Linked DNA regions of Lacticaseibacillus paracasei subsp. paracasei. Each later gene encodes a partner of the first gene's protein in a complex. Links are inferred from orthologs where the notes say so. Each region holds a gene or a part of one and is shown in the gene's direction. Other genes may lie near its edges.

What was found. The genes of interacting proteins can lie anywhere in the genome.
Region 2: the proteins of tsaE (region 1) and tsaD are in contact, whole or in part, in a crystal structure (PDB 6N9A), measured with the Thermotoga maritima proteins. The link is inferred for Lacticaseibacillus paracasei subsp. paracasei from one-to-one orthologs. Residues at the interface, in WP_004082108.1 of Thermotoga maritima: Leu37, Gly38, Lys46, Lys57, Val59, Lys60, Ser61, Thr63, Phe64, Thr65, Leu66, Met67, Val69, Pro71, Tyr82, Arg83, Leu84, Asp86, Asp88, Phe89, Asp93, Ile128, Asp130, Glu131, Arg134; in WP_004082750.1 of Thermotoga maritima: Cys10, Asp11, Arg49, His50, Leu82, Gly84, Gly135, Gly136, Glu154, Thr155, Leu156, Asp157, Asp158, Ser159, Glu162, Asp165, Lys166, Arg169, Leu170, Tyr175, Lys213, Thr214, Leu217, Tyr218, Gln221, Arg222, Asn324.

The regions. Positions count from the first base shown.
Region 1 is NZ_AP012541.1:993,966-999,472, forward strand. Bases 1-2,931 are described here. They hold tsaE (tRNA (adenosine(37)-N6)-threonylcarbamoyltransferase complex ATPase subunit type 1 TsaE), read left to right. Parts: upstream 1-1,200; coding sequence 1,201-1,662; downstream 1,663-2,931. Other genes in these bases: LBPC_RS04975 (uracil-DNA glycosylase), read left to right, coding at 1-105; pta (phosphate acetyltransferase), read left to right, coding at 227-1,204; LBPC_RS04990 (ABC transporter ATP-binding protein), read left to right, coding at 2,112-2,931. Outside these bases: more of LBPC_RS04990, read left to right, coding at 2,932-3,008; LBPC_RS04995 (ABC transporter permease), read left to right, coding at 3,001-4,260; LBPC_RS05000 (3'-5' exonuclease), read right to left, coding at 4,395-4,937; LBPC_RS05005 (exodeoxyribonuclease III), read right to left, coding at 4,949-5,507. UniProt on the Escherichia coli protein: Required for the formation of a threonylcarbamoyl group on adenosine at position 37 (t(6)A37) in tRNAs that read codons beginning with adenine.
Region 2 is NZ_AP012541.1:2,292,677-2,298,172, reverse strand. What follows is about bases 1-2,921. They hold tsaD (tRNA (adenosine(37)-N6)-threonylcarbamoyltransferase complex transferase subunit TsaD), read left to right. Parts: upstream 1-908; coding sequence 909-1,934; downstream 1,935-2,921. Other genes in these bases: LBPC_RS11245 (ABC-F family ATP-binding cassette domain-containing protein), read right to left, coding at 2,642-2,921; LBPC_RS11250 (PTS sugar transporter subunit IIB), read left to right, coding at 2,030-2,365; rimI (ribosomal protein S18-alanine N-acetyltransferase), read left to right, coding at 342-875; tsaB (tRNA (adenosine(37)-N6)-threonylcarbamoyltransferase complex dimerization subunit type 1 TsaB), read left to right, coding at 1-358. In the rest of the region: more of LBPC_RS11245, read right to left, coding at 2,922-4,594; LBPC_RS11240 (redox-sensing transcriptional repressor Rex), read left to right, coding at 4,812-5,465.

The DNA.
Region 1 (5,507 bases):
GGCTTCTTTGGCAGTCGCCCGTTTTCGCGCACCAATGCGGCACTAGAAAAAATGGGCGAGGCCCCGATTAATTGGCAGTTACCAGAAACGGTGAAGGCGGATTAACCTGAATTGACTAGCCTTAAGTGGCTCAGACACACTGTTTTTCCATTGTCTTCGACTAGTCACGACCCGATAAAAACGGTATGATGAACAAGAATAAAGCGCTTTTATGGAGGGATAAGATTTGGACCTATTTGAAAGTTTAAAAGACAAGATTAATGGCAAAAATTTACGGATTGTATTTCCGGAGGGCGAAGATCCGCGCGTTTTGGGCGCAGCAGTTCGGCTCGCAGCTGACGGGTTGATACAGGCCATCGTGCTAGGTAATCCTGATAAGATTCAGACATTGGCAGCTGCTAAAAGCTGGGATCTCAGCAAGTTGACAGTTCACGATCCAGCCAACGATGACATTCACGCTAAAATGGTTGCGGCCTTCGTTGAGCGTCGCAAAGGCAAGGCAACCCCAGAACAGGCCGAAAAAATTGTTCAGGATGCCAATTATTTTGGTACGATGCTGGTTTACATGAAGGAAGCAGACGGTATGGTTTCAGGCGCAGTTCATTCAACGGCTGACACAGTCCGGCCTGCTTTGCAAATTATCAAGACGCGTCCTGGCGTGCATTTGGTCAGTGGTGCGTTCATTATGCAGCGTGGCCGTGACGAACGCTACTTATTCGCGGATAACGCCATCAACATTGATCCAGATGCTGATCAGCTGGCTGAAATTGCGGTTGAGTCAGCTAAAACCGCTGCCTTGTTTGATATCGAACCACCGCGCGTCGCCTTGCTGTCATTCTCAACCAAAGGCAGTGCTAAGGGACTGCAAGTAGATAAGGTAGTTGAAGCCACTAAGAAAGCTCATGAACTGGCACCTGATTTGGCCTTAGATGGTGAGTTACAATTTGATGCTGCTTTTGTCCCAAGCGTTGCCAAGCAAAAAGCCCCTGATTCCAAAGTGGCTGGGGAAGCGAATGTTTTCATTTTCCCTGAATTACAATCCGGTAATATTGGTTATAAGATTGCGCAACGATTCGGCGGGTTTGAAGCCATTGGCCCAATTTTGCAAGGTTTGAATCAGCCAGTTTCTGATTTGAGTCGTGGGGCAAATGAAGAGGATGTCTATAAGTTGGCCATTATTACAGCGGCCCAGACCTTGCTATGACAAGTTTGAAAAAAGACTTCACTAGTGAGGCAGCCCTGCAATCCTTTGCGGCTTCACTGGGACCGCAGTTGCAAGCGGGAGACGTTTTGCTGCTGGATGGTGACTTGGGTGCTGGTAAAACTAGTTTCACCAAGGGCTTGGCAAAGGGCTTAGGCATCACCGATTACGTCAAAAGTCCAACATTTACAATTGTTCGCGAGTATCGTCATGGCCGATTACCGCTGTATCATATGGATCTGTATCGCTTAGAAGACGGTGGGGCCGAGGATCTCGGTCTTGAAGAGTACTTCGAAGGTGATGGGGTGTCTGTCGTGGAATGGCCGGATTTTTTGGGATTAAGTGAACCAGAGACCTATCTGATGATTCATTTTCAAAAAGATGACAATGAAGATACAACGCGGCATCTCGAATTTGTGCCGTTTGGCCAACACTATGAGAATTTACTCGAAAGCCTATGATAGCAAGCACGCAAAGAACATTTGCGTGCTTTTTTGATTTGGTTTGGTAAAGTGGTGCAGAACAAAGAAAAGGCGGTGCGTTATGAAATTTGGCGAACAGTTGGCCGCTTTGTTTGTTGGGCTTTTCGTTGGCGAAGTCACAATCTGGGCAGTTATCCACACTTTTCGAAGACAATGGCGTGCATGAGGGTCACAGAATTTGGTCTGGCTACTTTCACTAGGACAATAAATCTACTTTTGATAACACGTTATACTTTGATAACCAAAGTATGCATGGTAGACTATTGACAACGTGAGAAAGTGAGCTAATTCATAACGTGAACAGGCACGTTGGCAAGCTGAGATATTGGTCTTAGGCGTGATGACCAGTTGTTTGTCATTGCTTCTGAGGCTCTTACCATAGAGGCTTGAGCATCTGTGAGCGCGTTTTAAGTAAAGGAGTAGTGGCCATGCTAGAAGTCAAGGATCTTGTGAAGACCTTCGGCACGATGACGGCGGTTGATCAGGAGAGCTTCACCGTTAAACCAGGTGAAATCATGGGGTTGATCGGCCAAAACGGGGCGGGGAAGACGACAACATTTCGGATGATTTTGAATTTTTTGACACCAGACTCTGGTGCCATCACTTGGAATGGTCATCCGTTAACAGCTAAAGATTATGACACCATTGGATATTTACCAGAAGAGCGCGGTTTATATCCAAAGATGCGGGTTCAAGATCAAATTATTTATTTTGCGCGCTTGCGTGGTATGCGCACGTCAGAAATTAAAGCCAAGATTCCAGAATGGATGGACCGATTTCAGGTTAAAGGCAAGCCTACCGATAAAATCAAAGACTTAAGTAAGGGGAATCAGCAAAAAGTTCAGGTCATTGCCACAATGATTCATATGCCAAAGCTGGTTATTCTAGATGAGCCTTTTTCGGGACTTGATCCGGTTAACTCAAGCCTGTTGATGGCTGGCATTCAGATGCTGAAAGATAATGGCGCTGCGATTATCTATTCCAGCCATGATATGGCTAACGTTGAGGCTGTTTCCGATCATCTGGTGATGCTGAAACAGGGACGGATGGTCTTAAACGGAGCGGTTGGTGAGATTCGCGAAAGTTTTGGTCGGACCAAACTATTCATTGAGTCAGGGTTGACTGCCGATGACTTGCGTGAATTTGACGGGGTAACGAAAATCAAGCAGCATGGTCAAGAATTTGAGTTGACCTTAGCCGATCCGGCAGTTGGTCACCAGATTTTTGCTAAAGCAACGGAAAATGGCTACATACCAGAGTTCCGTCAACAACCACCGACACTTGATGAAATCTTCCGTTTGAAAGCAGGTGAAGCTGATGCATAAGTTTTGGGTGGTTATGAGTCAGGTCTATAAGAAAAATGCCAGAAGTGGTTCATGGATTTTTCTAGTATTGTCACCGCTATTTTTCCTTGCGATTGCTTTTGGAATTGTTTTTTATATTTCCAAAACGCAAGCACCTGCTCAGGTCGCAGTTGTCAGTGACGTTGGCGTTGTGCGCCAAGCATTGAGTAAACAAAGTACCAGTGATTTACGCTTTAAGCCGTATACTTCTGCTAAAAAAGCCAATGATGCACTGAACAAAGAAGATCTTGATGGCATTTTAACGGTGAATGCCAAAGATGACTTCAAGTCGCATTATGTTGCTCGCGATAACGGTCAGACAGTTGAGACTTCAACGCTGGTGGCAGCGCTGAGCGGATTGAAATTGAGCAGCACGGCCGCAGCCATGAAGCTGACACCAGCTCAGGTTAAGGCTTTAACGGCACCGCCGACAGTGACATCGAAAACGGTTGCCATTGAGGATGGCAAGCAGGTAGCCAAATCCAATACGGCACAACTTATGAATCATGGCCTTGCGCTCGTTTCAATGGTTTTGATTCTGATGGTCACCATGGTGTATGGTTCTATTCTGGCACAGGAAATTGCAACTGAAAAAGGCTCGCGAATCATGGAGATCCTTTTGTCCTCTGTCAGTGCCACGACGCAATTCTTTGGCAAGTTGGCGGGTATTTTCGCCTTGTTGCTGACACAACTGGTTATTTACGTGATTGCCGGTGTTATCGGCTGGCAATTTTTGAAAAATCAAACAATGGTTGCCGGCTTGTTAAAGCAAGTGGATCTTTCGATACTAGCTTCTGGGACAACCGCCATGATTGCGCTTTTCTTTATCATCGGCACACTCACTTATTCGGTCTTGGCTGCATTAACCGGCTCGCTTGTTTCTAATCAGGAACAAGTCCAGCAAGCTGTTATGCCAATTACCATGCTGGGGATGATCGGCTACTTCATTACAATCGCCGCCCAAGCCAATGATTCGACGCTGGCACAAGTAACAAGCTACGTGCCTTTCTTGAATGTTTTTGTTATGCCAACGCAGATGTCGCTAGGCCGAGCAAGTATGGGTCAGGCATGGGTCAGTGTCGGTATTAGTGTCGTCTTTCTCGCCTTGTTTACTTTCTTTACGGTCGCGGTTTATCGGAATAACGTCTTGGTCTATTCCGGTTCGGGCTTGTGGCAATCAATGAAGACCTCCTTTAGCATTTGGAAGGCGGAACGCGGTGTGGCTAAAAAATAAATATAATTAGGCAAAATAGGCAAAATAAAAAGGCGATTCCTCAGCGGAGTCGCCTTTTTGCATGGCAGCTGTATTCAGCAGTTAATGAGCGCGCAGTCGGGTCAAACGTTGAGCGGTTGCCAGTCGTACCTGAATCAACCCGCTTTTGAAAGTTTCATCATGCTTTTAATCCGCGCTTCGCCAAAGTGCTCATTTTCGGCGATCAAAATCCGTGCACAGGCATAACTATCCGCTAAGGCATTGTGGTGATGCTCAAGCGGAATGTGTAAGGCGGCACTGACAGTATCTAACCGATGATTCGGCAACTTCGGCAAAAATTGTCGCGAGGTTTTAACCGTGTCAATCACTTGATAGCGCGGCGCCGCAATGCCGTAACGATCCAGTGTCAGTCGCATAACCGAAACATCAAACGGTGCATTGTGAGCGGTCACGATCCGACCTGGCGTATAGAACATTTGAATATGCGGCCAAACTTGATCAAATGTTGGCTGATCTTGAACCATTTCAGGGGTGATGCCATGAATGTGAATGTTTTGGGCATCAAACTGCATCTGCGGATTAATAAGGGTGTAAAAACTGTCAACCACCTTATTTTGCTGGACGACCACGAGCGCCAATGAACACGCTGAGGCTCGCTTGCGATTGGCGGTTTCGAAATCCATGGCGATAAAGTCCATCGTATTTTCTCCTAAATCAAGTCTTTTGTGACAAGTTCAACTGGACAGTGGTCACTGCCCATAATGTCGGTCAGAATTTTTGCATCCTGAATATATGGTTTGAAGTCACGGCTGCTGACAAAGTAGTCAATACGCCAACCAGCGTTATTAGCGCGGGCATGGAATCGATAACTCCACCATGAGTAAGTGACGGTATCTGGATACAAGTTCCGGAATGTATCGATAAAGCCGCTATCTAACTGTTTTGTAAAGTCAGCCCGTTCTTCATCGGTAAAGCCGGCGTTGTGGTGATTGGTCTTGTCATTTTTAAGGTCGATTTCTTGGTGCGCGACATTTAAATCGCCGCAGTAAACGAGCGGCTTTTTGGCCGCGAGTTGGTTCGTGTAGGCAAGAAAATCTTTGTCCCATTGCTGGCGGTAATCCAGCCGCTTCAGTTCACCACCAGAGTTCGGCGTATAAACCGTCATCAAATAGAAGTTTGGATACTCTAAGGTAATGATCCGGCCTTCAGTATCATGTTCAGGAACGCCCATCCCATACGTGACATTGAGCGGTTCATGTTTGGTGAAA
Region 2 (5,496 bases), 1.3 Mb from region 1 along the record:
TACAGGTGTCTACCAATGGAACAAGGGCCGGCTGATCAATGTGGTTACAGATCGGCACGTGCCATTAAAACTACTGCTCACTGAATTAGCCACTTTGCACCAGCCGGTGATCTTTGTCGGCAGTGATGCGGCTATGTTTCGGGCTCAGATTATTGAGACCTTGGGCGGATTAGCGCAATTTGCACCGAGTTGGCTAAACTTGCCACAAGCATTACGTTTAGGACAATTAGGGAAAGATCTGCCGCCTGTGTCTGTTTATGATTTTGTGCCGCGTTATCTGCGGCTGACCGAGGCGGAACACAACTGGTTGGAAGCACACCCCGGCAGAGGACATGATGTTTATGTTGAGAAAGTTTAAATCGTGGTTCGATCGCACGACACCTGATGAATTGAGCTTTAAGCCACAAACGATCACGGTTCGCAATAAAGAGTATTTACTGCGGCGTATGACAGAAGACGATGTCGATGCAGCATTAGCGATTGAGCGACGGATTTATCATGATACACCATGGGATCGTTACGCTTTTTTCTCTGAGTTGCGTAAAGTTCGGCATTCGTTGTATTTGGCTGTTGAAGATGCCGGTCAGTTAGTCGCATTAATTGGCACCTGGTTTACCTTAAGTGAGGCCCATGTGACCAACATCGCGGTGGACCCAGCATACCAGCACATGGGTCTGGGACGTTTTTTGATGCAGTTCATGATTGGCCGGGCGATTGATTATGGCAGTCAAAAAATGACGCTTGAAGTGCGGACGAATAACGACATTGCTAAGCATCTGTATCGGTCGCTCGGTTTTCAGGACGGGAAAATTAAAAAAGGTTATTATGTCAGCAATCACGATGATGCACTTGATATGTATCGGCCATTGCCGTAATCGATCATTATCGTCGTTGTAGAGGAGAACAATGTGGCGGCAAGGGAATTAATTTTAGCGTTTGAAAGCAGCTGCGACGAAACCAGTGTGGCTGTCGTTGAAAATGGTGACACAATCTTATCGAACATCATCGCCACACAAATTAAAAGTCATCAACGATTTGGCGGTGTTGTTCCGGAGGTAGCCAGTCGTCATCATGTGGAACAAATTACGTTGGTTACAGATGCAGCGTTGAAAGAAGCGGGCGTCACTTATGATGATTTGACCGCGGTGGCAGTCACATACGGCCCAGGGCTGGTAGGCGCATTGTTAATTGGGGTGACGGCTGCCAAAACCATTGCCTACGCTCATCATTTACCATTAATTCCGGTTAATCACATGGCAGGCCACATTTATGCCGCCCGTTTTGTGAAGCCGCTTGCGTATCCATTACTGGCACTGGCGGTTTCAGGCGGTCATACTGAGTTGGTTTATATGCGATCAGCTGGGGAATTCGAAATCATCGGCGATACACGTGATGATGCCGCCGGTGAGGCTTACGATAAAGTTGGTCGGATTCTGGGCATTCCATATCCGGCTGGTAAAGAAGTTGATCGGTTGGCACATCTTGGTCAAGACACTTTCCATTTTCCACGGGCGATGGATAAAGAAGACAATCTTGACTTTAGCTTCAGTGGCTTGAAATCGGCTGTTATCAACACGGTTCATCACGCCCATCAGTTAGGCCAAGAGCTCAGTCGAGAAGATCTAGCCGCGAGTTTTCAAGCGGCGGTTGTCGATGTTTTGGTTCACAAAACGCAAAAGGCACTGCATCAGTATCCGGTTAAACAACTCATTGTGGCCGGTGGTGTTGCAGCCAATCAAGGGCTTAAAGAAGCCATGAACGAAACCTTGGCTGTGAATTTTCCAGATGTCGATGTGATTGTGCCGCCACTTCGCTTGACGGGTGATAATGGCGCAATGATTGGCGCGGCTGCTCATATTGAATGGGCGAAGCAGCATCTTGCTTCAGAAAGCTTGAATGCTGATCCAGGATTGAGCTTTACCCACGCTTCATAATAAATGCAAGGCCGACAGCGATTTCGTTGACGCCGCCTAACTGTTTTGGTTAGACTTATCTTATAGATAAGTTTGTTAACGAAAGGATGATTCCCATGGCTGAAAAAACGATTATGTTGGTCTGTTCCGCCGGTATGTCAACCTCAATGCTGGTACAACGGATGAAAAAAGCAGCAGAGGCAGATGGCCTTGATGTTGATGTTTTCGCAACGGCAGCAGCAGATGCTGATAATAAACTTGCATCTGAACCCGTATCTGTCCTGATGCTCGGCCCGCAAGTACGCTTTATGGAAAGTCAGTTTGCCGCTAAAGTTGCTGGTACTAATATTCCTATGGCCGTTATCGACATGCGAGCCTATGGGATGATGGACGGTGAAAAGGTTTTGCGGCAAGCCTTGGCGTTGATTGATGAGAAGGCTTCGAGTAAGTAGACAACAAAAATGGTGTTGGAACATCATTGACAGTTAACAATAGGCGAATGATTTTTCCGTAAAAGGAAAATCATTCGCCTATTATTTTCTCGGAGATATTTTTTAAGGCTCAAAGATACCAGTGCCAAGGCGGAGCAATCGTAGGCCAGATGGGCTCGAAGCGCCGTCACAGCACTAGCTATGCGTCGCCACCCCATCTGGCCGGAGATTGCGGAGTTTGGCACGACCAAGGACCATCTTTGGCCGTGCCTATTTTGAATTTAAAGAACAGCAGTTTTAATTGTTATCAGCATGCATATCTTCCAGTTGAATGCCCTTTTCTTCCCAAGCGTCTTCAACTTTAGCTGTTTGTTTTTGAACTGTTTCGAGTTCTGTCTGCAGTGTTTGCATTTTGACATAATCACTGAGGACGTCTGGTGCAGTCATCGCTTTTTGAATTTTGGCCTCTTGTTGGCTAAGATCTTGAAGTTGCTGCTCTAAATCATCCACTTCCCGCTGAAGTTTGCGTTCAGCGCGGGCGTCTTCTTTGGACTGCTGGTAAGAGGTCGCACCAGCAGTTTCAGTTTTTGCCGTTGGCTGAGCAGCGGCTGCGGCGGCTGCTTCTGCCTGAGTTTCGGTGAGTTTTTCTTGATAGTAATCCCAGTTGCCCAGATAAGTAGTGCTGCCGGTCGGGGCAATAGCGACCACATTTGTTGCCAACTCGTTGATGAAGTACCGGTCATGCGAAACAAATAAGACAGTCCCGCTGAAGTCTTTTAAGGCCTGTTCTAGGACTTCTTTGCTGTTGATGTCCAAATGGTTGGTCGGTTCATCAAGCACTAAGAAATTATCGTGTTTCAACGCTAATTTAGTGAGTTCCAGCCGCGCTTTTTGGCCGCCAGATAAGGCACTGACCGGTTTTTGAATGTCGTCCGCCAAAAAAAGGAAGGCCGCGAGCACGGACCGGACATCCTTCTCAGGCATCATCGGGTGATCGTCCCAGATTTCGTCAATGACAGTGTTTTTAGGGTTAAGCTGTTGAATTTCCTGATCGTAATAGCCTACGTCGACATTGGCGCCAAACTTGGCATCTCCTTTAAGAAAAGGAATTTTTCCCAAAACACTTTTCAGTAAAGTAGATTTACCGACACCATTTGGTCCGATGATCGCAATTCGGTCAAACTTATTCACTTGAAAGTCAATCGGGCCAGCCATGGGTTTGTCCGGCTCATAACCAACTGTCGCCTGCTCGACTTTTAAAACTTCATTACCGCTTGGTCGCGTTGGGGTAAAGTTAAAATGCACCGTCTTATTATCGCCAGCAGGTTTTTCAAGCACATCCATTTTTTCTAATTGTTTACGTCGAGCTTGAGCCTGTTTGGTGGTGCTAGCGCGGACAATATTCTTGTCGACAAAATCCTGCAGCTTGGCAATTTCTTCCTGCTGCTTATTGTAAGCCTTCCAAGCTTGAGCTTGACGATCAGCTTTTTGCTTGAGATAGCCGCTATAGTTAGTTTTGTAATGTGTCGCGTGGTGATGATCTAATTCATAGATCTCAGTGACCACGTGATCGAGGAAATATTGGTCATGACTGACAGTTAAAATAGCGCCCGGATAGGTTTTTAAGTACCCTTCAAGCCAACTCAAGGTTTCAATGTCAAGATGGTTGGTGGGTTCGTCAAGGATGATCAAGTCGTGTTTTTCGAGTAGCAGCTTCGCCAGCGCCAATCGAGACCGCTCACCGCCAGATAAAGTGCCAACCGGCTTGTCATAAGTCGTTTCGCCGAACTGAAAACCATGTAAAACGGAACGAATTTCGGCTTCATAGCCATAACCATTTTGTTCGTTAAAGTCATGTTGCAATTGATCGTATTGTTTCATCGTTGCCGCAAAAGCTTCTTTGTCGGCGATGAGTTGCGGATCACCGAGTTTAACTTCTAAGTCATGTATTTGCCGAGCCATCGCTTGTAATGGTGCAAAGACCGTCAGCATTTCTTTAAAAATCGTTTTGTCAGAATCAAGTCCTGAATTCTGTGCTAAATAACCAATTGACAGGTTCTTCATGGTTGTGACCTGACCAGCATCGGGTGGGGCAATACCAGTCAGGATCTCCAGCAGGGTCGTCTTGCCAATGCCGTTGGGCCCGACTAAGCCAATGCGCGCGCCGTTTTGAATTTCTAAGTTGACGTTAGCAAATAATTCATTGCCGTTAAAACTGCGGCCAACTTGTTGCGCCTGCAAAATGATCACAGGGATACCTTCTTTCACAATAATCGTTAGAACCTAATATACCATAGTTTCGTTCATCGGCGCGCGTTCCCCGATGGTCCCTGGATAATAAAAAATTTGCTTGTGAAGATGTATCCGCTTGCCTTCACACTATAAACCAGCTAATATAAGCAAGAGATACTATGTTGGACAGCTCACATGTTCTGCGTGGGAATACTTCTACAGGAGGCTTGCTTATATGGCGGAAACAATCATCCCCAAAGCAACGGCAAAACGCCTGCCCGTGTACTACCGTTATCTGAATTTTCTAGCCAATTCCGGAACAACCAAGATCAGTTCGACTGAATTGTCGGACGCAGTGAAGGTTGATTCGGCAACTATTCGGCGTGATTTTTCATACTTTGGTGCATTGGGTAAACGCGGTTACGGCTATGATGTCGTCGATCTACTTAATTTCTTTAAAAAGATTCTGAATCAGGATCGGTTAACCAATGTCGGGTTAGTCGGTGTTGGCAATCTTGGTCACGCGCTGTTGAATTACAACTTTCGGCAGGCAAACAACATTCGGATTAGTGCTGGCTTTGATATTAATCCCGAATTAGCTGGTACCATCCAAAGCGGTGTCCCAATCTATCCCATGGATGAAATGATCAAACAGATCAAGGATCAGCAAATCGAAATTGTGATTTTGACGGTGCCGATTGATGCTGCGCAACACATTACGGATGATTTGGTTAAAGCAGGGATCAAGGGCATCATGAACTTCACCCCGATTCGCATCTCTGTACCAAGTTATGTTCGCGTGCAAAACGTTGACCTAGCAACAGAATTACAGACGCTCATTTATTTCTTGGAGCATTACGGGCCGACTCTAAAAGAACCAGAAGCATAATTTGTCGAAAACGCCGCTAGTCGGCGTTTTT